2 regions of the Mesorhizobium sp. 113-3-9 genome follow, and region 2 is predicted to be linked to the other one. Evidence: riboswitches for the same ligand, from Rfam matches in the RefSeq annotation. Region 2 holds a riboswitch; the other holds the start of a gene.
What was found. Region 2 has a riboswitch for cobalamin ahead of bluB (5,6-dimethylbenzimidazole synthase). Riboswitches for the same ligand answer to the same signal wherever they lie in the genome.
Positions count from the first base shown of each region.

Region 1: another riboswitch for cobalamin. It lies ahead of metE (5-methyltetrahydropteroyltriglutamate--homocysteine S-methyltransferase); the one in region 2 lies ahead of bluB (5,6-dimethylbenzimidazole synthase).

Region 1 is NZ_AP023246.1:6,811,806-6,827,244, reverse strand. It holds gene MesoLj_RS32775 (homocysteine S-methyltransferase family protein) at 1-370, shown strand, start outside; gene MesoLj_RS32770 (aromatic ring-hydroxylating oxygenase subunit alpha) at 420-1,649, shown strand; gene metE (5-methyltetrahydropteroyltriglutamate--homocysteine S-methyltransferase) at 1,755-4,085, opposite strand; cobalamin riboswitch at 4,188-4,401, opposite strand; gene MesoLj_RS32760 (multicopper oxidase family protein) at 4,604-5,998, shown strand; gene MesoLj_RS32755 (PTS sugar transporter subunit IIB) at 6,036-6,323, opposite strand; gene MesoLj_RS32750 (PTS sugar transporter subunit IIA) at 6,345-6,806, opposite strand; gene MesoLj_RS32745 (PTS galactitol transporter subunit IIC) at 6,881-8,287, opposite strand; gene MesoLj_RS32740 (NAD(P)H-dependent oxidoreductase) at 8,627-9,943, shown strand; gene proC (pyrroline-5-carboxylate reductase) at 9,946-10,761, opposite strand; gene MesoLj_RS32730 (O-antigen ligase family protein) at 10,822-12,150, opposite strand; gene MesoLj_RS32725 (glycosyltransferase family 2 protein) at 12,119-13,117, opposite strand; gene MesoLj_RS32720 (glycosyltransferase) at 13,290-14,456, shown strand; gene MesoLj_RS32715 (WecB/TagA/CpsF family glycosyltransferase) at 14,453-15,247, shown strand; gene MesoLj_RS32710 (DUF6492 family protein) at 15,244-15,439, shown strand, end outside.
Region 2 is NZ_AP023246.1:5,798,875-5,814,313, reverse strand. It holds gene MesoLj_RS28495 (DnaJ C-terminal domain-containing protein) at 1-112, shown strand, start outside; gene fabI (enoyl-ACP reductase FabI) at 218-1,039, shown strand; gene MesoLj_RS28485 (histidine phosphatase family protein) at 1,092-1,679, shown strand; gene MesoLj_RS28480 (DUF1344 domain-containing protein) at 1,690-1,950, opposite strand; gene aroC (chorismate synthase) at 2,135-3,241, shown strand; gene ribB (3,4-dihydroxy-2-butanone-4-phosphate synthase) at 3,358-4,458, shown strand; gene MesoLj_RS28465 (MFS transporter) at 4,690-5,913, opposite strand; gene MesoLj_RS28460 (TetR/AcrR family transcriptional regulator) at 6,034-6,642, shown strand; gene MesoLj_RS28455 (hypothetical protein) at 6,734-7,717, shown strand; partial or broken gene bluB (5,6-dimethylbenzimidazole synthase) at 7,810-8,469, opposite strand; cobalamin riboswitch at 8,517-8,712, opposite strand; gene MesoLj_RS28445 (histone deacetylase family protein) at 8,877-9,803, shown strand; gene MesoLj_RS28440 (exodeoxyribonuclease VII small subunit) at 9,807-10,058, shown strand; gene MesoLj_RS28435 (DUF2277 domain-containing protein) at 10,171-10,437, shown strand; gene MesoLj_RS28430 (pirin family protein) at 10,478-11,398, shown strand; gene dxs (1-deoxy-D-xylulose-5-phosphate synthase) at 11,501-13,414, shown strand; gene MesoLj_RS28420 (hypothetical protein) at 13,563-13,856, shown strand; gene MesoLj_RS28415 (GFA family protein) at 13,853-14,254, opposite strand; gene MesoLj_RS28410 (TlyA family RNA methyltransferase) at 14,420-15,184, shown strand; gene MesoLj_RS28405 (class I SAM-dependent RNA methyltransferase) at 15,181-15,439, shown strand, end outside.

The sequences.
Region 1 (15,439 bases), 1.0 Mb from region 2:
CGCCATCTCATGCCATGTCGCCGCACTGCCGGTGCCCTACCGCACGACTGACGCGGAACCGACCTTCCAGTCGCTGACCGACCGCGCCTGTTCCTGCATTCCCGGCAACCGGCCGTTCCCGACCGCGCTCGACCCGTTCACCTGCAATCGCTACGAATGCGCCGAATTCGCACGGGAAGCCTTTGATCTCGGGGTCCGTTATATCGGGCTTTGCTGCGGCGCGGCCCCGCATCACATCCGTGCCGTGGCCGAAGCGCTTGGCCGCAGCGTACCCGGCAGTCGCTATTCGCCCGACATGTCCAGGCACGCCTTCTTCGGCAGCGATGCGGCGATCCCAGACGCCTACAAGGGCCGGCGCCTCGAGATCTGACACGCACCAGGCCACCACAGACATCCAAATCGCCAGACAGGATTGGGTTATGAACGTGCATCCTCTCCAGCAAACCCATGCCGACGGCGATACGATCGATCGGCTGGTGGCCGCGCACCGGCCGGGCCACGGCCTGATGCGTGCGTTCTACCATGATCGGGCGATCTTCGAGCGCGACATGGAACGCGTCTTTCGCCGCCACTGGCATTGCCTCGCGCATTCCAGCGTCATTCCAAACCCCGGCGATTTCGAGCTGTTCAAACTCGGCGATGAAGCAATCATCCTGACCCGTGGCATGGATGGCGCCATCCATGCCATGCTCAACGTCTGCCGTCATCGCGGCGCCGAGGTCTGCACCAGGCAGAAGGGCAATGCGAAAGCCTTCGTCTGCCCCTATCACGCCTGGACCTATTCCAGTGACGGTTCGCTGCGCGTCGCCCGCCTGATGCCGAAGGATTTCGACCGCGCCGCGCATGGATTGAAGAGGCTGCATGTCCGCCTCGCCGAAGGTCTGGTGTTCATTTCCTTCGCCGAGACGCCGCTCGACTTCGATCCGGTCGAACAGTCGCTGCGCACCAGCTGCGGCCAGTATGGCTGGGCCGATGCCAGGGTGGCGCATCGCGAGACCTATCAGGTTGACGCCAACTGGAAGCTCGCCGTCGAGAACTATGTCGAGTGCTATCATTGCGGTCCGGCGCATCCGGAATATTCGCAGACGCATACTCTGGAAAAACCGGCGGAGATGATCGAACAGCTCAACGCCGCGATGGAGCAACGAACCCGCGCGCTCGGTATCGAGATCGGCAGCGGCGACCGCTGGCGGAATTCGGCCGCCGGACAGGAAGCCATCCACACTTTCCGCTACGCGCTCTACGATGGTGTTTCGAGCGGCAGCCAGGACGGCTCGCCGGTGGCACCGCTGATGGGCCGCTTCACCGATTACGATGGTGGCGTCACCTCCATCCATCTCGGCGGCACGAGCTTCCTCGTCTGCTACCCCGACCACGGCATGATCTACCGCTTCATTCCGAAGACGGCTGATACCTGCGAGATGGAACTCATCTGGCTGGTGCGCGGTGACGCGGTCGAGGGCCAGGATTACGATCTGGAGAAGCTGACCTGGCTGTGGAAGGTCACCACCGACGAGGACAAGAAAATCATCGAACACACCGCGCGCGGCGTGCGATCGCACTATTTCGTACCCGGACCGATCGCGCCGATGGAGTACAATGAGCTGCGCTATATCGGCTGGTATCTCGAGGAGATCAGCCGACCCTGAGCCAGGGCAATTTCCAGGAAAAGTGTGAGGGCTTTCCCTTGGGAATTGCGTCAAGACAATGAGATAGCGGAGCCGCCATCGGATGCGCTGGCGGCTCCACCCCGATCAGGCCGCGGCTCTGAGCTGTCTTGCCGCCTCCACCATGTTGACCAGTGCCGGACGGACCTCGTCCCATCCGCGGGTCTTCAGGCCGCAATCCGGATTGATCCAGAGTTGCCCGTCGGCAAGGCGTTGCCGGGCCAGCGTCATCAGATCGATCATTTCGCCGACCGCCGGAACGCGCGGCGAGTGGATGTCGTAGACGCCCGGGCCGATCTCATTTGGATATTTGTGGGTCCGGAAAGCGTCGAGAAGCTCCATCTTCGACCGCGACGTCTCGATCGAGATGACGTCGGCGTCCATCGCGCTGATCGCATCGAGGATGTCGTTGAACTCGGAATAGCACATATGAGTGTGGATCTGCGTGCCGTCTCCAACGCCTGACGATGCCAGGAGGAAGCACTCGACCGCCCAGTCGAGATAGGTCTGCCAGTCGGACTTGCGCAGCGGCAGCCCTTCGCGCAGGGCGGCTTCGTCGATCTGGATCATTGCCGCGCCCGCCGCCTCCAGGTCCACCACTTCGTCGCGGATGGCGAGCGCGATCTGGCGGCAGGCCACGCTGCGTGGGATGTCGTCGCGCACGAAGGACCAGTTGAGGATCGTCACCGGCCCGGTGAGCATGCCCTTGACCGGCCTGTCCGTAAGTGACTGCGCATAGTGCCACCACGAGACCGTCATCGGACGTGGCCGCGACACGTCGCCGAAGATGATCGGCGGCCGGACATAGCGCGAGCCATAGCTCTGCACCCAGGCATGTTTGGTGAAGGCAAAGCCGGCGAGTTGTTCGCCGAAATACTGCACCATGTCGTTGCGCTCGAACTCGCCGTGAACCAGCACGTCGAGGCCGATCTCTTCCTGCCAGCGGATCGCCGTCTCGGTTTCCTTCTTCAGGAAGGCCTCGTAATCGATATAGCTCAACTCGCCCTTGGCATGAGCGGAGCGCGCCTTGCGCACTTGCGGGGTCTGCGGAAACGAGCCGATCGTGGTCGTCGGAAAGTTCGGCAGGCCAAGTTTTCGTGCCTGCAACTCGCGCCGCTCGGCGAACGCGCCCTGCCGGCGCCGCATCGGCTCCGTGACAGCCAGCAGCCGGCCTTCCACCAGCGGATCATGCACCTTGAGCGATGTGGCGCGGGACTGGACGGCCTCGGCCGATGCCTGCAACTCCTTCGCAACCGCGCTCTTGCCTTCGACAAGCGCCTCCGCGAGCAGCGTCAGCTCGTCCATCTTCTGGACCGAGAAAGACAGCCAGGATTTGAGGTCCGCATCGAGCGTGGTCTCCAGCTCCAGATCGATCGGGACATGCAGAAGCGAACAGGAGGGCGCGATCTCGATGCGGTCGAGCGGCCAGCCGGCAACGACCGGGCGGATGCGGTCGAGAATGGCGGGCAGGTCGGCCCGCCAGACGTTGCGGCCGTCGATCAATCCGAGCGAAAGGACCTGGTCCTTTCGCGACAGGCGGGCAACGGGTTCCAACTGCTCCGGCGCCCGCACAAGGTCGATGTGCAGGCCGGCGACAGGCAAGGCCAGCGCCGTTTCCTGATTGTCGCCCAACGCGCCGAAATAGGTTGCCAGCATGATGTCGAGATCGGGAGCCGCCGCCGCGAACGTCTGATATGCCAGTTCGAGACCGATGCGTTCGGCAGCATCGAGGTCGAGCACGAGGCAGGGCTCGTCGATCTGCACCCAGCGGGCACCGGCCTGCGACAATTGCTTGAGAAGCTCGGCGTAAACCGGGAGCAGCCTTGGCAGCAACGCTATCGGGTCGAAAGTGCTGCCGCGCGCTTTGGCCAGCTTGAGAAAGGTGACCGGGCCGAGGATCACCGGGCGCGTACGGATGCCGAGGGCTGCGGCCTCGCGAAACTCGCTGAGCGGCTTGGTCGAACGGAGTTCGAACGTCTGGTCGGCGGATAGTTCGGGAACCATGTAGTGGTAGTTCGTGTCGAACCACTTCGTCATCTCAAGCGCGGCAACGCCGTGGGCGTGACCGCCATGGGCGCAAGCTTCATGGTCGTTGCCCTGATCGCCGCGCGCCATTGCGAAATAGACGTCGAGCGGAACCTCGCCTCCGTTCCAGCCATAGGCTTTCGGAATCGCGCCGACCATGATGGCCGTGTCGAGCACATGATCGTAGAGCGAGAAATCGTTCGAGGGGATTTTCGTGATGCCACGATCGCGCTGTTCGATCCAGTTGGCCTCGCGCAAGCGCTTGGCGGTTTGGAGCAGGTCTTCGGCCGAGCTCTTGCCCGACCAGTAGCTTTCCAACGCGGCCTTGAGCTCGCGATGCCGGCCGATGCGTGGAACACCGAGCGTGGCGGTCGGGACTGAGAAAGTAGACATTGCATACCCCATAAGGTTGGGGGCATGGGTCAAGCGGATGCATGCAGAACCAGCAGCGAAGGCCGCGGCCTGCAGGCTACCACCGGGACACCCCGCCCGTGGACGTTTCAGTTCGTCGGGGCAGGTCTCCTGGCTCACGGGTCGTCGCTTCTGTCCGTCTTCCCAGGCATTTGCCTAGTGACATCCTGGACAGCGGCTCGCCGCTCACAGTTGCGGGGGCAGCTCCGGCATCGCCATGGCACGGGCCATGCTCACCGGATTCCCTCTTAGCTCCGACCTCGATCAGGACCGGAGAACCACGACGCCACCATGTTCCACCAACACAGGCTTCATGTCAAGAAAGATATAAAGAGATGTTTATATCTTTACGTGTTTGTGACGCTATGATCGCTGGCGAATGCCACCAACATCGCCATGGTAATGGCGAGATGCGGTGTGCCAATATCGGCATTTGCACTGGTGGCTGGCCTGTGATCCAAGGCGACGATAAATCCCACGCTTTGCAGTTGGAGCGCTGAATGACCGGATTGACACGCCGCGGGCTCTTGAAAATGGCAGCCGTTGCTGGCGCCGGCGGGGTCGGGCTCTCGGCCATTGGCAGGCTCGGCAGCTGGGCCGCCGCCAGTCCTGAACCGGTGGTGCTGCAGACGGCGAAAATCCAGGCCAGCCTGATGGACGTCGGCCCGACCAACAATGTGCTGACCTATGGCAGCGCCGGAATGCCGCCGGTGCTGAGGATGAAGAAAGGCGAACCGTTCGCCGCGCGCCTGGTCAACGCCATCGACGATCCGACGACCATCCATTGGCATGGCATTCGTCTGCCCAACAAGATGGATGGCGTGCCTTTCCTGGTGCAGCCCTATGTCTACACCGGCGATCATTTCGACTACGCCTTCGCCCCGCCCGACGCCGGCACATTCTGGTATCACCCGCATTGCAACACGCTGGAGCAGATGGGCCACGGCCTGACCGGCGTGATCGTGGTCGAGAATCCGAATGATCCGAAATTCGACGCCGAGTTCGTCCTCAATCTGCGCGACTGGCGTCTTGGCGACGACGGCCAGTTCATCGATCAGTTCCGGCCGCGCGATGCCGCCAGGACCGGCACCTACGGCACGGTGCGCACCGCCAACTGGCTCGACCAGCCGCAATATGACGCGCCGGCCGGCGGGCTGGTGCGCCTGCGGGTTGCGATATCAGACGTTACCCGCATCTACGCCTTTCGGGTCGACGGCGCCGAGGCGATCGTGATGGCGCTGGACGGCAATCCGGTGCCGCAGCGTTTTTCGCCCGATGCCTTGCTGCTGGGGCCGGGCCAGCGCATGGAACTCGCCATCCGCATGCCGGACGAGGAGGGCGCGGTCGTCAGCCTGCGAGACGTCAGGGGCACCAAGCCAAAAATCCTGGCTAGCCTGCACGCGACGGGTAGTTCGCTCAAGCGGGATGTTCGCGATCTTCCACCGCTGGAAGCAAATCCGGTGGCGGAAGTCGATCTCACCGCCGCCCAGCATATTTCGTTGGCACTCAGCGCCACGGCGGAAAACGTCCCGAGCGACGGCATCTGCGGTTCGCTCGGCTACTCCTTCTGGGCCATCAACAAGGTGCCGTGGCCAGGCGATACATCCGATCCGACCGCGCCGCTGGCCGAGCTGAAGCTCGGCAAGAGCTATGTCATCGACATGGAGAACCTGACGCCGCAGTCGCATCCGATGCACCTGCATGGCATGAGCTTCAAGGTGCTGTCGTCCTCGACACGCCAAGTGCAGCCGCTGATTTCCGACACCTATCTCATCCAGCCCAACGAGAAGGTTCAACTCGGCTTTGTCGCCGACAATCCGGGCGACTGGCTGCTGCACTGCCACATCATCGAGCACCAGAAATCGGGCATGACGAGCTACGTCAGGGTGGCCTGAAGCCGAGCACCGTCGCCGGAGCCGCGTCGTCGGTGATCTACTTGCGCAGCTGCGCCTCGATCTCGTCGAGCACCTTGTCCTTGCCGATGCCGGTGAGGAAGGCGAGGCCCTTGATAACCGGCTTGGTCACCGAAGCCGAGATCGGGGTGGTGGCGACAATGAAGTCGACGCTGTCGGCCAGCCCCGGCACTTCGGTGGCTTTTGCCTGTTGCGCGTTGAAGGTCAGGCCGCGCTGCTTCATGGCCTCGGTGACGGCGACATTGACCGCCGTCGATGTCGCGATGCCCGTGCCGCAGGCAAAGAGAATAGTTTTCTGTCTGGACATCTCTTGCTTCTCCTTGGGTTATCAGCCGAGCACGGCACGTACGTCGTCAAGCGTCCTGGCGGACCTCAAGCCGTCCAATGCCTCTGGATTCTGGATGGTGGCCATGACGGACTGCAGCGCTTCAATCTGCTTGTCCTTGTCATTGATGGCAAGCAGGAAGACGAAGCCGACCGGCAGCTTCTCGTCGGGATCTTCCATGTTGGCGAACATCACCGGCTTTCTCAGCGTGCCCATCGCGATGCCGGGCTTCAGCACATGCTCGGGATCGGTATGCGGCACCGCGACATTGTCGGCGCGTTCCAGCGGCAGTCCCGTCGGGATGGTCATTTCGCGGCGCACGACCGCGTCGGCATAGGAGCTTTTGACATAGCCAAGGCTCTCGAGCCGGCCGGCCAGGACGCGGATGATCTCCTCGTTGGTCGAGGCATCCGATCCGAGCACGACCGCTTCGGGATCCAGAAGCTGCATGAGGCTGTCGGACATGTTCTGCTCCGTCTATAAAAGTCGTGCGCCCGAGGAGGGCGCACGACCGTTTCAAATTCAAGGCGCGATGGCGCTTAGGCGGTGCCTTCGGCCCGCTCGTCCTCGGCGCCCGCTGCTCGTTCCCAGCCGAGCGGGTTGCGGCGGTAGAGGATGAACAGCGCGGCGATGACGACTGCGATCAGGATGATGCCGAGCAGCCCAAGTCCCTGGATCGCTTCGATGATCACATAGGGAACCCAGAGGAAGCCGTCGACCACCGAGGTGATCTGCAGCGCATCCGCCGGCAGTTTGAAGCCCGATGCGACGGCCGCGCTGGTGAACAGCGGCGCCAGCGCGTTGGCGACGTAGAAGCCGATGGCCAGCGTCACCGTGCCGATCACCACCATGCGGAACACATTGCCTTTGACCAGAGGCGCGGTCATGGCGACGATGAACGGGATGACCGCGAGGTCGGCGAACAGGATGACGCGGTTGCCCGGCAGGATCACCGACAGGATGATCGCGATCGGCACCAGGATCAGCGACGACGAGATCGCGGCCGGATGTCCGATCAGGATGGCCGAGTCGAGGCCGACGAGCAGCTCGCGGTCGCCAGTGCGCTTGCGCACGAACTCCTGCGCCGCGTCGGACACCGGAAGCAGGCCTTCCATCAGGATCTTCACCATGCGCGGCAGGAGCAGCATTACGGCCGCCAGTGTCATGCCGGTGCCCAGCACTTTGGCCAGCACCGTGCCGAGATCGCCCGCGTTATAGAAGGCGATGGCGCCGAGCACGAGGCCGATGATCAGGCCGAGCACAACCGGTTCGCCGAACACGCCGAAGCGGCGCTCGATGGTCTCGGTGTTGATGTTGATGCGGTTGATGCCGGGAATGCGGTCCATGATCCAGTTCAGGATGATGGCGATCGGCAGGATCTGCGCCGAGGCGAGATGCGGCACCGAAATGCCGGGCACGCCGTAGAATTGCTGCACCGCGCGCGCCGACCAGTCGGCGAACAGCAGCGACAGGGCCGCGACCAGGGCTGCGATCGCAATGCCGTAGGCCAGATTGTTGGTGGCGGCGACGACGAGCGAGCCGACAAAGGCGAAGTGCCAGAAATTCCAGACGTCGACATTGAGCGTGCGCGTCATGCGCGTCAGCAACAGCACGATATTGACCAGGATGCCGACCGGAATGACCCACAGGCCGACCGATGAGCCGAAGGCGATCGCCGCCGCCGAGGGCCAGCCGACATCGATGATGTCGCGATGGATGCCGGTGTTGGTGACGATGGCCTTGGCGACGTCGCCGATCGACGTGAACATCAGCCCAAGCACAAGGTTGATACCGATGAAGGCGACGCCGATGGTGACGGCGGCACGGAAGGCCTTGCTGACCTTGGCACCCAAGACCACGGCTATGATGAAAATGACGATCGGCAGCAGGATTGTCGCACCGAGCGTGTCGATGGCCCCCTTCAGGCCAGCGAGAACTGTATCCATTCTTCCTCCCCTGGAGCGCGAGCCTACGCCTCGCAATGCTCCTTGATCTCATCCACGCCTTTGCCGCCAGTCTGGCGCAAAGGCACTCCCCAGATTGCCCGCGGCGAATGCCCGTCGACCTATCGGCTCGATGAACATTTGCCTTTGTCAGCAAACGAATGTTTTATTTAGACTGTTCACAACAATGTCAATTGGCAACCCTTTGGGCCAATCGGTCCGGGGAAGGTGCCTTTTTCGGGCATTTTGGGCTCGGAATCGCGGCTTGCGAGCGGTTTCATTGGCACACGCGACCGGTCCCTGCTAATCCGGCCGCAAATCAAGAAGCTGTGGACATCCTGCATGACCAATGTCGCCTTGACCGGCCTTGCCCGCGATCTCGCCCATCGTGCCGATGAGGGCCGCCCGGTGCGCATCGGCGTCATCGGTTCGGGCGAAATGGGCACAGATCTGGTCACGCAAGCCATGCTGATGCCGGGCATTTCGGTCTGCGCCGTCTCCACGCGGCGGCCCCACACCGCGCGCGAAGCCATTCGCATCGCCTATGGCGATGAAGCGATGGCGGTCGAAGCCGACACCGCGTCGAAAGTCACCGGTGCCATCGAGAGCGGCAGGATCGCCATCACCTCCAACGAGATGCTGGTCACCAATCCGCTTATCGACGTCGTCATCGATGCCACCGGCAAGCCGGGCGTCGCCGCCGATTTCGACCTGATGGCGATGGAGCATGGCAAGCATCTGGTGATGATGAATGTCGAGGCCGACGTCACCATCGGCTGTTATCTGAAGCAGCAGGCCGACCGGCTTGGCGTGGTCTATTCGGTCGGCGCCGGCGACGAGCCGTCGAGTTGCATGGAGCTGATCGAGTTTGCTTCCGCGCTCGGCCTGACCATCGTCTCGGCCGGCAAGGGCAAGAACAACCCGCTCAATCGTGACGCCGTGCCCGACGATTATCGCGAGGAAGCGATCCGCCGCAACATGAACCCGCGCATGCTGGTCGAGTTCGTCGACGGTTCCAAGACCATGGTCGAGATGTGCGCCATCGCCAACGCCACCGGCCTGGTGCCCGACGTGCCCGGCATGCATGGCCCGAAGGCCGACCGTGACGACCTCGTCAGGGTGCTTATCCCGCGCGAGGATGGCGGGCTGCTCACGAAAAAGGGCGTCGTCGACTACACCATCGGCAAGGGCGTCGCGCCCGGCGTCTTCGTCATCGTCGAGGCGACGCATCCGCGCATCATCGAGCGCATGGACGATTTGCATATCGGCCACGGTCCCTATTACAGCCTGTTCCGGCCCTATCATTTGACATCGCTGGAAGTGCCGCTGACCGCCGCCCGCATCATGCTTTTCGGCAAGCCCGACATGGTGCCGTTGCCAAGGCCCGTCGCCGAAGTCTGCGCCGTCGCCAAGCGGGACTTGGCCGCCGGCGAGATTTTCGATGCGATCGGCGAGACCTGCTATCGCTCCTGGACGATGACGGTCGAGGATGCTCGCGCGCAGCGCGCCCTGCCGGTCGGCCTGCTCGAGGGTGGCAAGGTGCTGAAGCCGGTCAGGAAAGGCGAACTGCTGACCGCCGACAACGCCGCGCCAGACCTCACGACGAGGCTGTTCGCCTTGCGCCGGCTGCAGGACGAGATGCTGTACGGGGCGACCTGAGCTTATTTCCCCAGTTCGATCGACCGCAGCCGCGCCGCCTCAACCGCTTCGGTGAGCAGATTGGTCAGCCGGTCCTCGCCCATCAGCACGCCAAGGGCGGCTGCTGTCGTGCCGTTCGGGCTGGTCACCTGCTGGCGCAGCACGCCCGGTTCCTCCTGGCTTTCGGCGGCGAGTGAGGCGGCGCCATAGACCGTCTGCATCGCGAGCAGCTTGGCGGTTGCCGGCGGCAGGCCCGCCTTCTCCGCGGCCACGGTCAGCGCTTCGATGAAGTGGAAGATATAGGCCGGCCCCGATCCCGACACGGCGGTCACGGCATCCATCAGGCCCTCGTCGTCGATATCAGCCACTTCGCCGCTGGCCGACAGCAGGTCGGCGACGAAACGCTTGGTGTCGTCGGAAACCAGTTGATTGGAGAACACCACCATCATGCCCTTGCCGATCGAAGCAGGCGTGTTGGGCATGCAGCGCACGATCGGCGCGCGGTTTCCCAGGATTTCTTCGAAGGTCGCCACTGGTGTGCCGGCGGCGATGCTGACGAACGTGGTGCGCCCGTCGCCAAGGCGCTTGTAGTCGGCGGTGACGTCGCGGATCACTTGCGGCTTCACCGCGATGACGACCAGATCAGGCACTGCGTCGGCTGGAAGAGCGCCGGCATCTCCAGCCGTGCCGCAACCGAGTGCGGCGGCGCGCTGGCGAAGATCGGCGTTGGGCTCGACGACGAAAACCGCTGACGGCGCAAGCTTGCCGGATTTCAGCCAGCCCGCGAGCATGGCGTAACCCATATTGCCGCAGCCGGCGAGAACAAGCCTGATCGTCATCTGAAAGCCCTCCGAGGAAAGGCCTCACATAAACGTTCGCGCCGCGTCCGGAAAGCCCTGTCAGGCCGGGTGGGAAGGGTTGCGCACCGCGATCGGACGCAGCGACACTTGTCTCAGGCCAAGCACGCCAAGCACGAAGAACAGCCAGACCGGATCGCCGCGATGGAAAAAGAAGCTTTCGAGGAAGGCGTTCAGCGCGGTGAACAGCACCACCATCATGAAGAAGTCGCCGAGATAGATGTTTTCCTTGCGCAGCGGAATGCGCATGTAGTCGCGCAGCGGCGCGATGAGAAAAGTGTAGACCGCCACGCAAAGCGCCGGAACGCCCATCAGCACGGCGATGTCGAGATAGCCGTCATGGCCGTGCACGATGGTTCTGATGTCCCAGGGACGATCGAAGGGCTGATCCTGGTTGAGCAGCAGCGGCGTGCCCCAGAAGCTCTCATAGCCGTAACCGGTCCAGGGCTTCTTCGCCAGCATCGAGCCGGCGAACTCCCACAGGGTTGTGCGGCCCGTATAGGTCATGTCGGGGAAATAGATCGCCGCCAGATGTTTCACCGGCGGCAGGAAGACAATGCCCAGCGTGCCGACCGCCGTCGCGATGATCGCCAGCGCAAACAGGATCGGGGTACCGAGCCGCATGCCCATCAGGCTCGGCAGCACCACGATCAGGATCGAGAACGGCACCAGGCCGGCGGTGGTCTTGGAGCCGGTGTGCAGCATGAAGATCATCGCCGCGCAGAAGATGCCCGCGCCCCACCAGCGCTGCCCGCGCCGGTAGAGGTAAAGGCCGGCGAAACTGAAGCAGGCCATGATCGGGCCGGCGATGTTCTTGTGGGTGAAAACGCCGCGCCACAGGCCGGCATGTTCCGGTTCCTGGGAGTCGGCCGTGTGCAGCGCTTCGTGCGGAAAGACGATCAGGCCGAGATAGGAAAGGCCGATGACCACGACGGCGGTGAAGATGATGACTTTCGAGAAGGACTCGGCATCACGCGGCAGCGCCAGGATCGTTGCCATGGTCAGGATGCCGATCATGGTGAAGGAAGCCGCGCGCATGGCCGAGGGCGGGTCGGTCGCCAGCACCACCGACAGGAAGAAGAAACCCAGCATCAGTATCCAGGACGGGCTGAGCAGCGAGCGCACGATGCGGGGATCGGCGAAGGCCATCAATGAGAAGATCGAAATGGCGCCGAGCGAACCAAAGCCGAGCTGGTTGACGATGTCGCCGCCCTCGCCGGTGAGTTCGGCGCCGGCCGGCTGGAACGGGCGGAAGGACACCATGATGACGGTGAACAGGAGTGCGGCGATCGCGGTCGCCACGCCGGCGCGCGTGAACGCGGCGCTGAGCGGGGCGCGCTCAGTTTTTCTCGGGCTGGCGATACTGCTCATTGGCATATCCAAATTCGGCCAGCACGCGGCCGAGCGCCACATGGATGGGGTAGATGGCGATCGCCGGCGATCCGGTCCGCACCAGTCGGATCAGGCCGCGAAACGGCGAAGCGGCAAGCAGCGCCAGGCTCCTCGCGAATACCTTGGCGCCGGCCAGCGGCGTGCCGGCGCGCTTCTTCTTCTCGACCAATGTCGAGATCACGCCGTTGCGCAGGCTGCGAGCCCGGATCCAGTCGGCTTCGATACGCCGCGCCGGAACGGTTTCGTGCACTTTGGCCTCGGAGCACCAGCCGAGCACGAAGCTCCTTTGCGCCGATCGGCTGAGGAAGTCGGAATCGCCACCGCCCATGAAGTTGAATCTGAGATCGAGGAAGGGCGGCCCCATGGCGATCAGCACGTTGCGACCGACCAGGAGATTGCCCGACGAATAGAGCGCCGGCACGCGTCCGGTCTCCCGGTAGGGTGGCGCGAAGACAGGATGTTCGGCCCATTTCGCATGGGCGGGGTCGGCGAAGACAGGCACTTGCGGGCCGCCGACAATATCGGCGCCGAGCGTCTCGGCGGCCAGGCACATGCGCTCCAGCCAATGCGGATCGGCGATCTCGTCATCGTCGATGACCAGCAGATGCCTGAAGTTCGGGAAGTGCAGGATCGCCGTCTGCCAGCCGGCATTGTAGGCACTGCAATTGCCGCGCTCATGCGCGATGATGACCATGCCCGGTATCTCGCCGCTCTCGAACAGCGGCAGCACCGCCTTGGCGCCGTCACGCGCCTCGGCTTCGTTCTCCATGACGATGACGGCAAAGCACCTGCCGGTCCGCTGTGCGCGGAGCGAAGCCAGCGTCTCCAGCACCTGTTCGGGCCGCTTGAAGGTCGGCAAGGTGACCACCGCTTCGACAGCCTCCACGTCAAGCCGGGGAGACCGTCCAGCGATCGATACCGAACCATCCGATGGCAAAGGGATCATCCGTGTCCAGCCACATGGTGAGTTGGGGTTCTGGTAGCAGCACGGTGATAAGGTTTCGTTAATCACCTTGCACGGAGAAGCCCGTCGGGCAGGGGCTTTCGGGCGTTGATTGTGCTCGCTTAATCAAGGGTTCACCGCGTTTTGCTACCGGCTACACCACAGGATAGGTGAGATGCATCTGCTGTTCGCCACATCGATCGTGCCCGACGGTGCTCTCGCCTCGGGCTACGAGATCGCCAATGCTGCGATCATCGCCGCCTTGCGGCGGGCTGGCGCGCGCGTCACGGTCATCGGCTTCATCTGGCCCGGGAAAGCCGCTTCCGATCCCGAAAACACCGTGGTGCTGGGTGGGATCGACGTTCGCACGGAAAGTGCCTCGGCACTGAAAAAGCTCACCTGGGTCGGCAAGGCGATGCTGTCGGGCCTGACCTTCGCATCGGTCAAGTTGCGCGCGGTGTCCGACCGCGATGTTCAGGCCGCTCTCGATCGGGCCGGTCCGTTCGATGGCTATGTGCTGAATTCCGTGCAGTTCGCCGGTGCCTTCGAAAAGCTCTTGGAGGACCGGCCTTCGCTCTTCGTCGCCCACAATGTCGAGCATCTCTCGGCGCGGGAGAACGCGGCCGCCGCCGGCGGCCTCTTCCAGCGCCTGCTGTTCCGCCGCGAGGCAAGGCTGCTCAAGATCGTCGAAGAGCGTCTCTGCCGCCGCGCGCGCTTCGTCTTCACGCTGGCCGAGGAAGACCGCGCGGCACTCGGCGTCGCCACCGACAACCGCTCGGCGGTGCTGCCGCTGGTGACCAGCGCGCCCGCCCGCAAAGGTCCGCGCCGGATCGACTGCGACGCCGCCTTGATCGGCACCTGGACCTGGCAGCCGAACCGCATCGGCCTCGACTGGTTCCTGGGCAAGGTGGTGCCGCATCTGCGGCCGGATTTCCGCATCCGCATCGCCGGCCACATGCCTTCCGGTGTGACCTCGGCGCATCCGGGTGTCGAGTTTGTCGGCCGTGTGCCGGATGCAAGGGCGTTCGTAAGCGGCGCGGCCGTCATCCCGCTGATCAGCACCGCCGGCAGCGGCGTGCAACTGAAGACCATCGAAACCTTCGAACTTGGCCTGCCGTCGGTCGCCACCGGCCGCTCGCTGCGCGGCATCGACCATCGCCCCGACAATTGCGTCGTCACCGACGATCCGGCTGCTTTCGCCAGGGCGCTGGAGGCCGCCGCGGCCGACATCCGGGACGTCGACGGCAGCGCGTTCCATCGCCGGCAGGTCAAGGCGCTCGATGCCGCCATCCAACTCGGCCTGGAAAAGCTGGGGGCGGTCAGGCGGGAGGTGTTTGCATGAACATGCACACCGCCCGCGCCGCATTCGGCCTCGACAGCCTGAAGACGGTCCTAGGCATTTCGGTGCTTGCCATCCGCTGGGACGATGCGATCGCCCTGCTGAACCGGCTGATAGCCGAGCGGCGCTTCACCAAGGTCAGTTTCCTCAACGCCCACAATGCCAACATCGCCTATACCGACCCCGTCTTCGCCGAGGCGCTCGACGATTTCCTCATCCTGCCGGACGGCATCGGCGTCGATCTCGCAGCCAAGCTTCTCTATGGCTCGCCGTTTCCGGACAATCTCAACGGCACAGATTTCGTGCCGGCCTTCCTGCAGGCCTCGACACGGCCGCTGACCGTCGGGCTGCTCGGCGCGACGCGTGTCAATGCCGAAGCGGCGTCGGTCAAGCTGGCCGCCCTTGCCGTGCAGCACAATTTCGTGGTCGTTCATGACGGCTATTTCTCCGCCGCGCAGGAACCCGAGATCATCGGCCGGATCGCGGCGCTGCGGCCCGACATGCTGCTTGTCGCCATGGGCGTGCCAAGACAGGAACTGTGGATAGCGCGCCATATCGACGAACGCCATTGCACCATGCCGGTCGCTGTCGGTGCGCTGCTCGATTTCCTCAGCGGCTCGGTGCCGCGCGCGCCGCTGTGGATGCGCCGCCTGCGCCTGGAGTGGCTGTTCCGGCTGGCGGTCGAGCCGGGCCGGCTCTGGCGCCGCTATGTGGTCGGCAATCCGGTGTTCCTGTGGCGGGTCGTCAGGCAGAGATGGTCGCGCGGAACCGAGACGGCGGGAGAACTCCGTTGAACAAACGGTTCGTTCCAGACGTGCTTGCCGGCCCGGGCCTGCTGCCGAGGACGCCGGCGGCGGCGGTGGTGACGGCAAGCTACGCGCCGGATTTCGAGCGCTGCCGCCTGTTGTGCGAGACCCTCGACCGGCATGTTTCGGGGGCCGCGCACCATTATATCCTGGTCGAGCATCGAGACGTTGCGCTTTTCC
Region 2 (15,439 bases):
TCTTCCGGAAAAGGCCGGCGGCCATGGCGACCTCTACGCCCATGTGCGCATCATGCTGCCGGAAGGCGGCGACAGCGCGCTGGAAACGCTGTTGCGCGACCAAAAAGGCTGATCCAGCGCTTTTGTCCCCCGAACTGTCCGGTTTGAGCGCTTGAAGGGGCAGTGTGCCTGTGCGATAGGCACTCCACAAAGCACAAACCTTGCGGAGAGCGCTCACATGGCGGGTGGACAGGGCCTGATGGCCGGCAAGCGCGGCCTCATTCTTGGCGTCGCGAACAACAGGTCGATTGCCTACGGCATCGCCAAGGCCTGCGTTGATCATGGTGCCGAAATCGCGCTGACCTATCAGGGCGAGGCGTTCAAGAAGCGTGTCGAGCCGCTGGCGGCGGAACTCGGCGCCTTTGTCGCCGGCCATTGCGACGTCACCGACCCGGCGAGCCTCGACGAGGTTTTCGCCAATGTCGCCAAGCATTGGGGCGGCAAGCTCGACTTCCTCGTCCACGCCATCGCTTTTTCCGACAAGGACGAACTGACCGGCCGCTATGTCGAGACGACGCGCGACAACTTCCTGCGCACCATGGACATTTCGGTCTATTCCTTCACCACCATAGCCAAGCGCGCCGAAGCGCTGATGACCGATGGCGGCTCGCTGCTGACCCTGACCTACTATGGCGCCGAGAAGGTGATGCCGCACTACAACGTCATGGGCGTCGCCAAGGCCGCGCTCGAGGCCAGCGTGCGTTACCTCGCCGTCGATCTTGGCGCCAAGAAGATCCGCGTCAATGCCATCTCCGCCGGGCCGATCAAGACCCTGGCCGCCTCCGGCATCGGCGACTTCCGTTACATCCTTAAGTGGAACGAATACAATTCGCCGCTGAAGCAGACGGTCACGCAGGAAGAGGTCGGCGATTCCGGCGTCTATTTCCTGTCCGACCTGTCGCGTGGCGTCACCGGCGAAGTGCATCATGTCGATTCCGGCTATCACGTTGTCGGCATGAAGGCGGTCGACGCGCCCGATATTTCGACGGTCAAGGACTAACTCCCTCCGCTCATCCTCCGCCCAGGCCCTTGCCCGACCTCCGGAAGACCTGATGTACCCGCTGGTTTATATCGTGCGCCACGGCCAGACTGCGTGGAACGCCGAGTTCCGGCTTCAGGGCCAGGCCGACACCGATCTCAATGCCCTTGGCCGCGAACAGGCGACCGGAAACGGGCATCGGCTGGCCGAACTTGTCGGTGATGTCAGGGATTTCGATTTCGTCGCGAGCCCGATGCGGCGGACGCGCGAAACGATGGAACGCATCCGCGCCGCGATGAAGCTCGATCCGCTCGCCTATCGAACCGATGTCAGGCTGGTTGAGGTCAATTTTGGCGACTGGCAGAGCTTTACTTTTGCCGAGCTCGAGACGCAGTCTCCCGGAGCAAGCCGGTCACGCGCCCTGGACAAATGGAATTTTCAGCCGCCCGGCGAGGGGGCGGAAAGCTACCAGATGCTGCTCGAACGGGTGAAACCCTGTTTCGACGAGATCGGCCGCAGGACGATCTGCGTGACGCATGGCGGCGTCATGCGCACCCTGTTCCGCTTCGTCCTTGACATGGCCGAGGACGAGGCCGCGAACCTGGAGATACCGCAGGATCGCGTGCTCAAGCTTGAAGGGCAGAGCCTGGAGTGGCTTTAAGCCGCCTGGGCTAGTTCGTGTCGCTGTCCGGCAACTGCATATCGGTCACGACATTCTCGCCATTGGTCACGTCGTAAGCGATGACGATGTCCATGCCCGGCTTCAGGGAGTCGAGATCGGTTTCGGCGTTCAGCTTGTAGGATTTGCCGTCGTCCAGCGTCAGCGTCAGCGCATCCTTGTCGATCTTCTTGATCAGGCCTTCGGTCTGTCCGGCGAAGGCGGCGGTGGAACAAAGCAGCATGGCGGCAACAGCGCCAATCAGGGTACGCATGATTGTCCTCTTTGGTCATTGCGCCGGCACTGTGGCGGCGGATCCTCAACGGCGGATGGAAGAAAGCAGAAACCAGCCGAATGTGTCAAAACTTAAACGGCGGGGATGACAGTTTGACCACCGCAAAAAACGCCAATAGAAGGCAGGCTTCAACCGGCTCGGCTGCCGGGCAGGGCAGTTTTCCATGTCTCACAACACGTTCGGCCATCTTTTCCGCGTCACCACCTGGGGCGAAAGCCATGGGGCGGCGCTCGGCTGCGTGGTCGACGGCTGCCCGCCCGGCATCCGCTTCACGCGGGACGAGATCCAGGCCGAACTCGACAAGCGCCGGCCGGGCCAGTCGCGCTTCGTCACCCAGCGCCGCGAGCCGGACGAGGTGAAGGTGCTGTCCGGCTTCGTCCTCGACGGGGACGGCCAGACGATGATCACCACGGGCACGCCGGTCTCGATGCTGATAGAGAATGTCGACCAGCGTTCGAAGGACTATGGCGAGATCGCACGCCAGTACCGGCCGGGCCATGCCGACTACACCTATGACGTCAAATACGGCATACGCGACTATCGTGGCGGCGGCCGCTCCTCGGCCCGCGAGACGGCCGCGCGCGTTGCTGCCGGAGCGCTTGCCCGCAAGGTCGTGCCGGGCATGGTGGTGCGCGGCGCATTGGTGTCGATGGGCGAGAAGTCGATCGATCGCGCCAACTGGAACTGGAATTTCATCGGTGACGCGGAAAACCCGTTCTTCACGCCTGATCCTGCTTCGGTTCCCGTCTTCACGCAGTACCTCGACGGCATCCGCAAGGCCGGTTCGTCGGTCGGCGCGGTGATCGAGATCGTCGCCGACGGCGTTCCGCCAGGTCTCGGCGCGCCGATCTACGCCAAGCTCGACCAGGACATCGCGTCGGGACTGATGTCGATCAATGCCGTCAAGGGCGTCGAGATTGGCAACGGCTTCGAGGCCGCCCGTATCACCGGCGAACAGAATGCCGACGAGATGCGCATGGGCAATGACGGCAAGCCGGTGTTCCTGTCCAACAATGCCGGCGGCATCCTCGGCGGCATCTCGACCGGCCAGGCGATCATTGCACGCTTCGCCGTCAAGCCGACCTCGTCGATCCTGACGCCGCGAAAGTCGATCGACAAGGACGGCAACGACGTCGAGGTAATGACCAAGGGCCGCCACGACCCCTGCGTCGGCATCCGCGCCGTGCCGATCGGCGAGGCGATGGTTGCCTGCGCGATCGCCGATCATTATCTGCGGCATCGAGGACAGACGGGGAAGGGAGGGGAATAGGGCAGTAAGCCAGTAGGGCAGTATGTTACGCTGCCTGCCGAAAGAGCCCAATTTTCCTTTTCCCTACTGCCTTACTGCCCTATTCCCCTACTGCCCTGCGAGCAAAGCGAGCGCCAATGCCTTACGATCAGAAGAAGATTGTCGAAGCCATCCGAGCCTTCGAACGTGGCGAGATCGTCGTCGTCATGGACGATGACGGGCGCGAGAACGAGGGCGACCTGATCGTCGCCGCTGTTCACTGTACGCCGGAAAAGATGGCCTTCATCGTGCGCAACACCTCCGGCATCGTGTGCACGCCGATGCCGCGCGAGGAGGCCAAGCGGCTCAACCTGCAGCCGATGGTCGCCGACAATGATTCCGCCCACACCACCGCCTTTACCGTCAGCGTCGATTTCAAGCATGGCACGACGACAGGCATTTCGGCCGACGACCGCACGCTCACCGTGCGCAACCTCGCCAATGGCAATGTCGGCGCCTCCGATTTCGTCCGTCCCGGCCACATCTTCCCGCTGATCGCGCGCGAAGGCGGGGTCCTGATGCGTTCGGGCCATACCGAGGCCGCCGTTGATCTCTGCAAGCTCGCCGGCTTGCCGCCGATCGGCGTCATTTCCGAACTCGTCAATGACGACGGCACCGTCAAGCGCGGCCCGCAGGTGCAGGCTTTCGCCGAAGAGCATGGCCTGAAACAGGTGTCGGTTGCCGACCTCATAGCCTATCGTCAGCGCAAGGAAACGCTGGTCGAGCGCGTCGCCTGCTCCGATATCGACACGCTCGGCGGCAAGGCGCAGGTCTTCACCTACACGCTGCCGTGGGACACGATGCATCACGTCGCTGTCGTTTTCGGCGACATCCGCGATGGCGAGGACGTGCCGGTGCGGCTGCATTCCGAGGATGTGGTGACCGACGTCTTCGGCACCAGCCATCGGCTGGACGGCATCATGAAGGCGATGGGCGAGCGCAAGCGCGGCGTCATCGTCTATCTGCGCGAGGGGTCCGTCGGCGTTGCGCATCAGGAACGCAAACGGCCGGCAAGCGGCGACCGCGAGGATCATGAAGAGGCCCGCCGGCGCGAGAACGAATGGCGCGAGATCGGCCTCGGCGCGCAAATCCTGAAGGACCTCGGCATTTCGTCGATCAACCTGATCGCCTCGCGCGAGCGCCACTATGTCGGCCTTGAAGGCTTCGGCATCCACATCGCGAAGACCGAGATTCTCTAGCTACCTGAAGCCTCCGCGATATCGTCATCCACGGGCGGAGCAAGGAGCGAAGCGACGCGCGCAGACCCGAGGATCCATGCCGTGACGTCGACGCGTCGCAACGGTCCAGAGATTCTGCTCCGCTGCACCCTATGATCAAGGTCACGGAATGGATCCTCGGGTCTGCGCTCCGCTTCGCGTCGCTCCGCCCGTGGATGACGAAGTCGCGCTGGCTAAGCCATTCCGACCGTGTCACTCGGCCGGAACGGCGGCGGCGTCGCATCCCTCCAGCTCGCATTTGTGGGTGGCAAGGCTGCGCTGGCCAAGCAGCACGGTGATCAGCGCGATGGTGCCTGCCGCCACTGAAACCCAGAACCCGTTCTGGGCGCCGAATGCGTCCACCACGGCGCCGGCGGCGAAGGAGCCGAGCGCCATGCCGATACCGATCCCCGTGGTCACCCAGGTGATGCCCTCCGTCAGCATCGCTTCGGGCACATGCCTCTCGATCAGGCCGAATGCCGTGATGAAGGTCGGCGAGATGGCCACGCCGCTGATGAAGACGGTGAGTGCCAGAAGCGGCACGGTGCCTGCCGTGAGCGGCAGCAGCGTGCTGACCGCGATGACGGCCACCGCGATGGCCAACTGGCGTTGCAGCGGTGTTTTCAGATTGAGCGCGCCGACAATGATGCCGAGCACGAACGACCCCAGCGCGTAGACGCCAATGACGAGGCTGGCGGCGCCGGGTTGGCCGAGTTCCTTGGTGATTGCCACGGTGCTGACTTCCGTCGTCGCGAAGGTGGCGCCGATGAAGATCAGGGCGAATGTGATGATCTGTACCGGGCGCAGGCGGATTGCGGAGCCGCTCGAGCCGTGACCCATCGGCCGCACTTGCGGCTCGGTCGATCGCTGCAGGATGAACGCCGTCGAGCCCAGGGCAAGGAACAGCGTGCTCGCCAGCATGCCCGCTTCCGGGAACAGGGCGGCACTCAAGCCCACCGACAGCGATGCACCGGCGATGTAGACCAACTCGTCCGCCGCCGACTCGAAGGCGAAGGCGGTGTTCATCTCGGGCCGGCCGCGGAAAATCTCGGTCCAGCGTGCGCGCACCATTGCCGGCATGCTGGGCATTGCGGCGGCCAGCAACGCCGACACGAACAGCGTCCAGACCGGCCAGTCCTGATTGGCCGATGCAATCAGTGCCAGGAATGCGAGCACGGAGATGATTGTGGTGGGCACGACGATCCGGGTCTGGCCAAGGCGGTCGACCCGTCTTGATATTTGCGGCGCCAGGAAAGCGTTGGCCAATGCGAATGTCGCCGAGACAGCGCCGGCCAGCCAGTATTCGCCACGCGTTTGCGACAGCATCGCCACGATGCCGATAGGCGCCATGGCGATCGGCAGGCGAGCCAGGAAACCGGCGGCAGCGAAGCCCTTGGCTCCGGGGGCGCGAAAGATCTCTGAGTAAGGGTTCTGCATGATCCGGTTCCTCGACAAAAGGCGCTCCGACAATTACATACGGAGCGTATGAGAACTAGATAGACCATACGCAACGTATGTCAATTGGCATACGAGACGTATGTGAATAGGACCAGAAGCATGCACAGGCCCCGCAAGGAGATGATCGCCGAGACGCGCGCCAAGCTGATCGCCGCGGCCCGCCAGGCCTTCGGGACGATCGGATATGCCGAGGCGTCGATGGACGATTTCACCGCATCCGCCGGACTGACGCGCGGCGCGCTCTATCATCACTTCGGCGACAAGAAGGGGCTGCTGGAGGCGGTTATCGCCGAAATCGACGGCGAGATGGCGGCTCGGGTGAACGAGGTCGCGTCGAGAGCGCCGACCCGCTGGCAGCGTTTCGTCGACGAATGCACCACCTATATCGAGATGGCGCTGGAGCCGGAAATCCAGCGTATCATGTTCCGGGATGGCCCTGCTGTGCTGGGCGATCCGGCACAATGGTCGAATGCCAATGCCTGCGTCGGCTCAATGACCGATCATCTGACCGCGCTGCAGGGGGAAGGTGTGGTCGTCCCGGGCGTCGACCCTGAAACGGCCGCACGGCTTATCAACGGGGCGAGCAGCCAGGCGTCGCAGCGGATCGCCAATTCAAACGACCCCGAAGCCACGTCGAGGAAGGTGGTGGCGGCGTTCAAGCAACTGCTTGAGGGTCTGCTCAAGGAACCGGGTCCGCAATCGAGCTGAAGTCCCGTCTGCGGCCTGGTGCCCGCCCATGATTGACAATCTTCGGTTAGAGCGCATCCTCCCCAGCCATCTCTGAGGGGAGATTCGGGGCATGTGGGATTTCGATATCGGCAGGTCGGTGTCCATCATGATGCGGACCTGGCCTTTCATTGTCTTTCGCATGATCGTCTATTTCGGCATCACGCTGGCCTACATCATGGCGACCGGCACGGGCGCCTCGGTCGGCTATGGCGTCGGCCATATCTCCACCGATCCCGATGGGCCGCTGTCCTTTGCCCTGTGGGGCGGGGTGGTCGGTTTCGGTATCGTCTCTATCGCCGTTTACTGGATCCGCGAATACATCCTCTACGTCGTCAAGGCCGGCCATATCGCCGTCATGGTCCACCTGATCGACGGCCATGATGTCCCTGACGGCCAGAACCAGATCGCCTATGCCCGGCAGGTCGTGACCGAGCGTTTCGCCGAAGCCAACATCCTTTTCGTCGTCGACCAGCTGGTCAAGGGCGCCATCCGCGCCATCACCGGCCTGCTCGGCGGCGTCGCCGCCTTTCTGCCCATTCCGGGCCTGAGCGGCCTGGTTTCCTTCATCAACACGGTGATCCGCCTGTCGTTGACCTATGTCGACGAGATCATCCTCGGCTACAACATCCGCATCAATTCGTCCTCACCCTTCGAGACCGCGCGGCAAGGCGTCGTTCTCTACGCCCAGAACGGCAAGACCATGGTCAAGAACGCCGTCTGGCTGGCGGTAATCATGTGGGGCGTGTCGTTCGTGATCTTCCTGCTGATGCTGGCGCCGGCCGGCGCCATTCTCTTCCTGATGCCCGGACAACTCGCCGGCTGGGCCTTCGTGCTGGCCATCATCTTTGCCTGGGCCTTCAAGGCGGCGTTCATCGAACCCTTCGCCATCGCCTGCCTGATGCAGGTCTATTTCAAGACCATCGCCGGCCAGGTGCCTGATCCGTCCTGGGACAGCAGGCTGGCCGAGGCATCATCGAAGTTCAGGGAGCTCAAGGACAAGGCACTTTCCTCCTTCGGCGGCTCGCGCTGGGGCGCGGCCGGCGCGACGCGCTGATCGGCCGGGCAGGCGGTCGCCTGTGCGGTATCGACGGCGTTCAGGCATGCCACCGCTGACTTGAGCGGTGCCTCGCCTTGCCCGCAAAAGGTCTCGCTCATGATCAGTTCGGGCAGGGGCAGGCGCCGGCCCCAGCCGTGCGTTTCAAGGTCCGGTTTGGGCGCGAATGCGGAAACCCGGCCGACGCAGAGGTAAGCGATCGGCGTTACATGGTCGGGAATGGACAGCAGGCTTTTCAGTGCCTGCGCCTCGATGATGCTGACCCAGCCGACGCCGACGCCTTCGGCGCGTGCCGCCAGCCAGAAATTCTGCACCGCGCAGACCGTGCTGTAGAGGTCCATCTCCGGATTGTGCCAACGTCCCAGTGGCGAGCCCTTCGAGCGCTGGCGGTCGCAGGTGATGCAGATGTTGAGCGCGCTTTCGCAGATGCCTTCCAGCTTCAGCTTGCGGTAAAGCGCCTGCCGTTCTTCCTCGATTTCGGGCAGTTCCTGTTCTCGCGCGGCCAGGAACAGATCGCGCACCTTCTCCCGTCGCGCGGCATCGCGGACGACGATGAAATTCCACGGCTGCATGAACCCGACCGACGGCGCGTGATGGGCGGCAAGCAGCATCCGCGCCAGCACCTCATCGTCGAGAGGAGCAGGCAGGAAATGACTGCGCACATCGCGCCGCGTGAACATGGCACGGTAGACCGCGTCGCGCGCCATCTGGTCAAATCCGTCGCCGACAGGAGCGGTCATAGCATCCGGCATCGCTTGTCCCCTTGCGATTGCAAACCATGTCCTCCGCCTGACCATGCGGATGACGGTGCCTGCCAGGCCGGTCTTCTGGCTCGGGATCAACCCGCGTCCGGTGCCTTCCCGTCATCGACAGTGGCATTTACCGGCGCGGTCCCCCTCACAGCGTTGGGCACGCCACGGAATTCAACCGTGTTCCCGATTCTCCCGCCAGAGCATTTGCAGCCAAGTGGAATCACTTGGCGCCGCAGAATGCGGCTAGACAAACAGACTGGCGGGCACCAGGCAGTGACGGCGACCTTATGCCGAAGCGTTCGCGGCGCCAATCCCCACAGCGACGCCAATGGACGCAGAAGCGATTTTCCCCAGCCATCGGGCCGCGACGCATGGCCATCGCGGCGTTGGGGCACTAGATAGGGACCATGGCCACTCGTCTCTACACGCATCCGATCTTCCTTGAGCACATCACGCCCCCTGGTCACCCCGAGCGGCCGGACCGCTTGCGCGCCATCGAGCGCGTGCTTGACGACGAAGCCTTTGCCGAGCTTGACCGCGTCAAGGCGCCTGAAGGCGACGAGGCCACCATCCTTTACGCGCATCCGGCCGATTTCGTCGCGCGCGTGCGCGCCGCCATCCCTGACGAGGGCATTGCCCGCATCGATGCCGACACCACCGCCAGCCCGAAGAGCTGGCAGGCGGTGATAACCGCGATCGGCGCTGCCAACGCGGCCGTCGACGACGTCTTCGCGGGCCGCGCCGACAATGTCTTCGTCGCCGCCCGGCCACCCGGCCACCATGCCGAAAAGACCACCGCAATGGGCTTTTGCTTCTTCAACACGGCGGCGATCGCGGCCCGCTATGCGCAGAAGAAGCACGGCGTCGAGCGTGTCGCTGTCGTCGACTGGGATGTGCACCACGGCAATGGCACGCAGGATATTTTCTGGGACGATCCCTCGGTGCTCTATTGCTCGACGCACCAGATGCCGCTTTATCCCGGCACTGGCGCAAAGAGCGAGACCGGCGCCGGTAACATCGTCAACGCACCACTGGCGCCGCAGACAGGCAGCGAGGTGTTTCGCGATGCCTTCCTGTCGCGCGTCTTGCCGGCGCTCGACAATTTCGCGCCCGACCTCATCATCATTTCGGCCGGTTTCGACGCGCATCACCGTGATCCGTTGGCCGAGATCAACCTGACCGAGGACGATTTCGACTGGGCGACCGGCCAGCTGATGCAGCGCGCCGCCCGCCACAGCGGCAACCGGCTCGTCAGCCTGCTTGAGGGCGGCTACGATCTGCAGGGACTGGCATTTTCGGTCGCCGCCCATGTCGGGCGACTGATGAAAGGATGAATGATGGCTGCTGAGACCAACGAAGACGTCAAGGCGATGAGCTTCGAACAGGCACTCGACGCGCTGGAGAAGATCGTCGATGATCTGGAGCGCGGCGATGTGCCGCTCGACCAGTCGATCCGCATCTATGAACGCGGCGAGGCCCTGAAGGCGCATTGCGACCGGCTGCTGAAGGCGGCCGAGGACAAGGTCGAGAAGATCAGGCTGTCGCGCGACGGCAAGCCGGTTGGAACGGAACCGCTCGACGCGGACTGAGGCATGGCCGCGAACCATGGTCTTGCCTCACCGGTTTTTGGACACGATCATGATTGAGGATAAAACTCGTCCCGATTGAAACAGCTCCAGGACAAGAGGAGATACGGAAGCGATGTGCAGAAACATCAAGACCCTGTTCAATTTTGATCCGCCTGCAACCAATGACGAAGTGCGTGACGCAGCCCTTCAATTTGTCCGCAAGCTGAGCGGAACGACGCGGCCTTCGAAACAGAACCAGCATGCGTTCGACCACGCCGTGGAGGCCATTGCGGCATCGGCGCGCGCACTTCTCGATTCGCTCGAAACCCACCAGCATCCGCGCAACCGCGAAGAAGTGGCCGCCAAACTGCGGGCAAAGGCGGCGATCCGCTTTGCCTGATGCCGCCAAAGCGGTTACCGAACGCTGATAAGGAGAGTTCATGAGCTTCTTCCCGGGGAAAGACCCTGAGGCCGGCGACGCCTTTGCCAGCGACCAGATCGAACTGATGGTCATCCCGAACGCCAAGGACATTGGCGGCTTCGAGGTCCGTCGCGCCTTGCCGACCGCCAGGAGGCGGCTGGTGGGGCCGTTCATCTTCTTCGATCGCATGGGTCCGGCGATCCTGCGTGCAGGCCAGGCGCTCGACGTCCGTCCGCATCCGCATATCGGCCTGTCGACGGTGACCTATCTGTTCGACGGCAAGATCAGGCATCGCGATTCGCTCGGTACCGAAATGGTCATCCAGCCCGGCGACGTGAATTTGATGACCGCCGGCCGTGGCATCGTGCACTCCGAGCGCACGCCCGAGGAATTGCGCGGCGCGCCGATGTCGATCTCCGGCCTGCAGACATGGCTGGCACTGCCGGACGGCAAGGAGGAATTGGCGCCCGTATTCGAGAACACCGCTGCCTTGCGGCTGCCCGAGATCGATGCCGAAGGCGTCAAAGGCCGCGTTGTGATCGGTGACTTTCAGGGACTGCGTTCCCCGGTACGGGCCGACGCCGAGACGCTCTACGCCGATCTCAGGCTGGCGCCCGGCGCCAGCATAAAGATTCCGGCCGATGCGGAGGAGCGCGCCATCTACACACTGGAAGGCGAGGTCACGATTTCGGGTGACGTCTTCCCGGCTGAACGCCTGCTGGTGTTCCGGCCCGGCGACGAGATCATCGTGTCGTCGCAAACCGGTGCGCATTTCATGCTGTTCGGCGGCGCCTCCCTCGGCTCGCAGCGCTACATCTGGTGGAATTTCGTCTCTTCCTCCAAGGAGCGCATCGAACAGGCCAAGCAGGAATGGAAGACGGGCCGCTTCGATATCGTTCCCGGGGACGAGAAAGAGTTTATTCCGCTGCCGGAGAGCTGAGGAAAATCGGCGAGGGGACCTGCTTGATCCGCGTCGCCGACACGCATTTACTTTCGCAGGCTGGCGGCCTATCCCGCCGTTGAACAGAAAGCCCGAGCTCTCGTGAACGCAACGCCGCATACGCCGCTTCTCGACAAGGTCCGCATTCCGGCGGATTTGCGCGCGCTTGACGAGAGCGAACTGCCGCAACTGGCATCAGAACTTCGCCTCGAGCTGGTCGACGCGGTGTCCCGCACCGGTGGTCACCTTGGCGCCGGCCTTGGCGTGGTCGAACTGACGATCGCCCTGCACTATGTCTTCAACACCCCGGACGACCGGCTGATCTGGGATGTCGGCCATCAGGCCTATCCGCACAAGATTCTGACCGGCCGCCGCGATCGCATCCGCACGCTGCGCCAGGAAGGCGGCCTGTCCGGCTTCACCCGCCGCGCCGAGAGCGAATACGATCCCTTCGGCGCCGCCCATTCCTCGACGTCGATATCGGCAGGCCTCGGCATGGCCGCTGCCCGCGACCTCTCCGGCGGCCGCAACAATGTCATCGCCGTCATCGGCGACGGCGCCATGTCGGCCGGCATGGCCTATGAGGCGATGAACAATGCCGGCGCGCTCGATGCCCGGCTCATCGTCATCCTCAACGACAACGACATGTCGATCGCGCCGCCGACCGGTGCGATGAGCGCCTATCTGGCGCGGCTGGCGTCGGGCAAGGCCTATGCCGGCCTGCGCGACTTCGGCAAAAAATTGACGTCCTATCTCGGCAAGCGCGCCGATCGTGCCATTACAAGGGCGGTCGAGCATGCGCGCGGCTACGTCACCGGCGGCACCTTGTTCGAGGAGCTCGGCTTCTACCATATCGGCCCGATCGACGGTCACAATCTCGAACATCTGATCCCGGTCCTGAAAAACGTCCGCGACAATGGCGAAGGCCCGGTGCTGATCCATGTCGTCACCCAGAAGGGCAAGGGCTACGCGCCGGCGGAAGCCGCCGCCGACAAATATCACGGTGTTAACAAGTTCGACGTCATCACCGGCGCGCAGGCCAAGGCGCCGGCCAACGCGCCGGCCTACACCAAGGTGTTCGCCGAAAGCCTGATCCAGGAGGCTCGTGAGGACGATCGCATCGTCGCGGTCACCGCCGCCATGCCGAGCGGCACCGGTCTCGACCTCTTCGGCGAAGTGTTTCCGGCCAGGACCTTCGATGTCGGCATCGCCGAGCAGCACGCGGTCACCTTCGCGGCGGGCCTGGCGACCGAAGGCTACAAGCCGTTCGCGGCGATCTATTCGACCTTCCTGCAGCGCGCCTACGACCAGGTCGTCCACGACGTCGCGATCCAGAAACTGCCGGTTCGTTTCCCCATCGACCGCGCCGGCTTCGTCGGCGCCGATGGCGCCACTCATTGCGGTGCTTTCGACACCACCTTCCTGGCAAGCCTGCCGGGCTTTGTCGTGATGGCCGCTGCCGACGAGGCGGAGCTTCGCCACATGGTGCGCACCGCGGCAAGTTATGATGACGGCCCGATCGCCTTCCGCTATCCGCGTGGGAATGGCGTCGGCGTCGACATGCCGGAGCGCGGCTCGATTCTCGAACTCGGCAAGGGCCGCATCGTCAGGGAAGGCACAAAGGTGGCGCTGCTGTCCTTCGGCACGCGCTTGCAGGATTGTCTGATCGCTGCCGAGGAACTCGGCGCGGCCGGGCTTTCCACCACCGTCGCCGATGCCCGCTTCGCCAAGCCGCTCGACGAGGATCTTATCCGGCGGCTGGCTCGCTCGCACGAGGTTCTGGTGACGGTGGAGGAGGGCGCCATTGGCGGCTTCGCCAGCCACGTGCTGCAGTTCCTCGCCCATGAAGGACTGCTGGAAAGCGGCCTGAAGGTGCGCCCGCTGGTGCTGCCCGACGTGTTCGCCGACCACGCCAAGCCGGAAAAAATGTATGCCGATGCTGGCCTCGATGCCGCCGGCATCGTGCGCACCGTTTTCACCGCGCTCGGGCATACGGCCCGCGCCCAGCGCGCCTGAATCAAAACCTCAAGCGCTTGAATCAATTTGCCGGCTTGATTTCATAACGCATTGTTAACACTGCCGTTTGGCGTTTTGCTTACCGTGTCCCTTGGCCGTTTTTCAACGGCGCCCTGCTAGATCGACGTCAGGCAGGGAGATAATAACAATGAAGACGCTTCTGTGCGGCGTGGTTTTTCTGGCCATCATCGCGGCACCCGCCGCCGCCGAGACGCGCTACGACCGCAATCTCGAAAGGGCGGCAGTGGGCATCGTCGCCGGCAAGATGGGCGATATCCGTGGCGGTTTTTCCTACAAGCAGGTGCCGCAACTTGTGGTCCTGCCTGACCCTGTGCCGGCGTCCGCGGTTGTCGCCGAGCACCCAGGTGAGCAAGCTTCAAGGGATCGGCACGACGGCTTGTCTCCCGCCGTCGAGCGCCAGGTGTCGCGCACTATCTTCTAGAACCACATGTCGCGCACGCAGCGGCCATCGCGAGGCAGGTCGTCGTAAGTGTCGAGCCCATCGAAATGGTCGATCGGCAGATCGGCGACGGCCTCGGGCGGCGCCAGCCGCACATTGACGGCGATGCGTGTTCGACCGGAGGCACCGGCGCGCAGCCCGCGCCAGGCGAGCACGCAGGCGCAGGTCGGGCAGAACAGGATTTCGAGCGAAGGCGTATCCTTTCCGGCGCGCGTGTAGCTGGCAATCGGCCCCGCGACGCGAATGCGCTCATCGACATAGTCATAGGCCCAGAGCACGCCATAGCGGCGGCAGAGCGTGCAGTTGCAGGCGGTGACCGGCCCGGGATCGCCCTCAAGGGTCCAGTGGGTTGCGCCACAGTGGCAGGTTCCCGTCAGCATTCGTTGTCCCCGGGTTCCGACGATGGAGGTTCTCCTCTTCGATTACCATTTTGCCGAACCCGATGCGATGCACACAAGCCGCGGCGCGGCCTGATGCGCTCGCCGCTCTTTGCTTGTTCGGCCCAATGTCCTTGCCTTCGCCGCCGGCTTTCGCCATGAAGGCCGATGAACTCGCCTCTGCCAGCCAGCACCCGCCAGCGGCTCGACGACCTGCTCGTCCAGCGCGGACTGTTTGCCAGCCGCTCGCGTGCCCGCGACGCGGTCGAGCGTGGCACGGTGACGGTCGATGGCTCCATTGCCCGCAAGCCCGGTCAGAACGTTTCGCCGCAATGCCTTGTTGCCATCGATGATCCGGCGCAAGGCTATGTCTCGCGCGCGGCGCTGAAGCTGATCGGCGGGCTCGACCACTTCAGCCTAGACCCAGAAGGCTGCGAAGCGCTCGACATCGGCGCCTCGACCGGCGGGTTTACCCAGGTGCTGCTCGAACGCGGCGCCTCCCATGTCACGGCGATCGATGTCGGTCACGGCCAGATACATCCTGATGTTGGTGGCGATCCCCGCGTGACGGTCATCGAGGGGCTGAATGCACGCGATCTCACCATCGCCGATCTTGCCGGCCGTGTTCCAGGTTTCATCGTCTCCGACGTCAGCTTTATCTCGCTGAAGTTGGCGCTGCCGCCGGCGCTCGCCATTGCGAAGCCTGGTGCCGCCGCGGTCTTTCTGGTCAAGCCGCAATTCGAGGCGGGTCGCGAGGCCATCGGCAAGGGCGGTCTCTTGAAAGACCCCTTCGATGCCGCCCGGGTCGCCGGCCTGCTGCAGGATTGGCTGGACGCCGTGCCCGGCTGGCGCTCGCTCGGCCTGCATCTGTCGCCAATCGAAGGCGGCGACGGCAATCGCGAATTCCTGCTCGGTGGAATCAAGGATCGATGAGCGCGCGCTTCACCATCAAAAAGCTTGGCGCCCAGGGCGACGGCATTGCCGAGACCGAAGGCGGCGATCTGTTCATTCCCTTCACGCTGCCCGGCGAGACCGTCACCGCCGCGCGCGAGCGGGATCGCGCCACGTTGATGGCGGTGCTGGAGGTTTCGCCGCTGCGCATAGAGCCGGCCTGCCGCCATTTCACGGAGTGCGGAGGCTGTGCCCTCCAGCATTTCGAGGCCGAAGCCTATCGCCAGTGGAAACGCG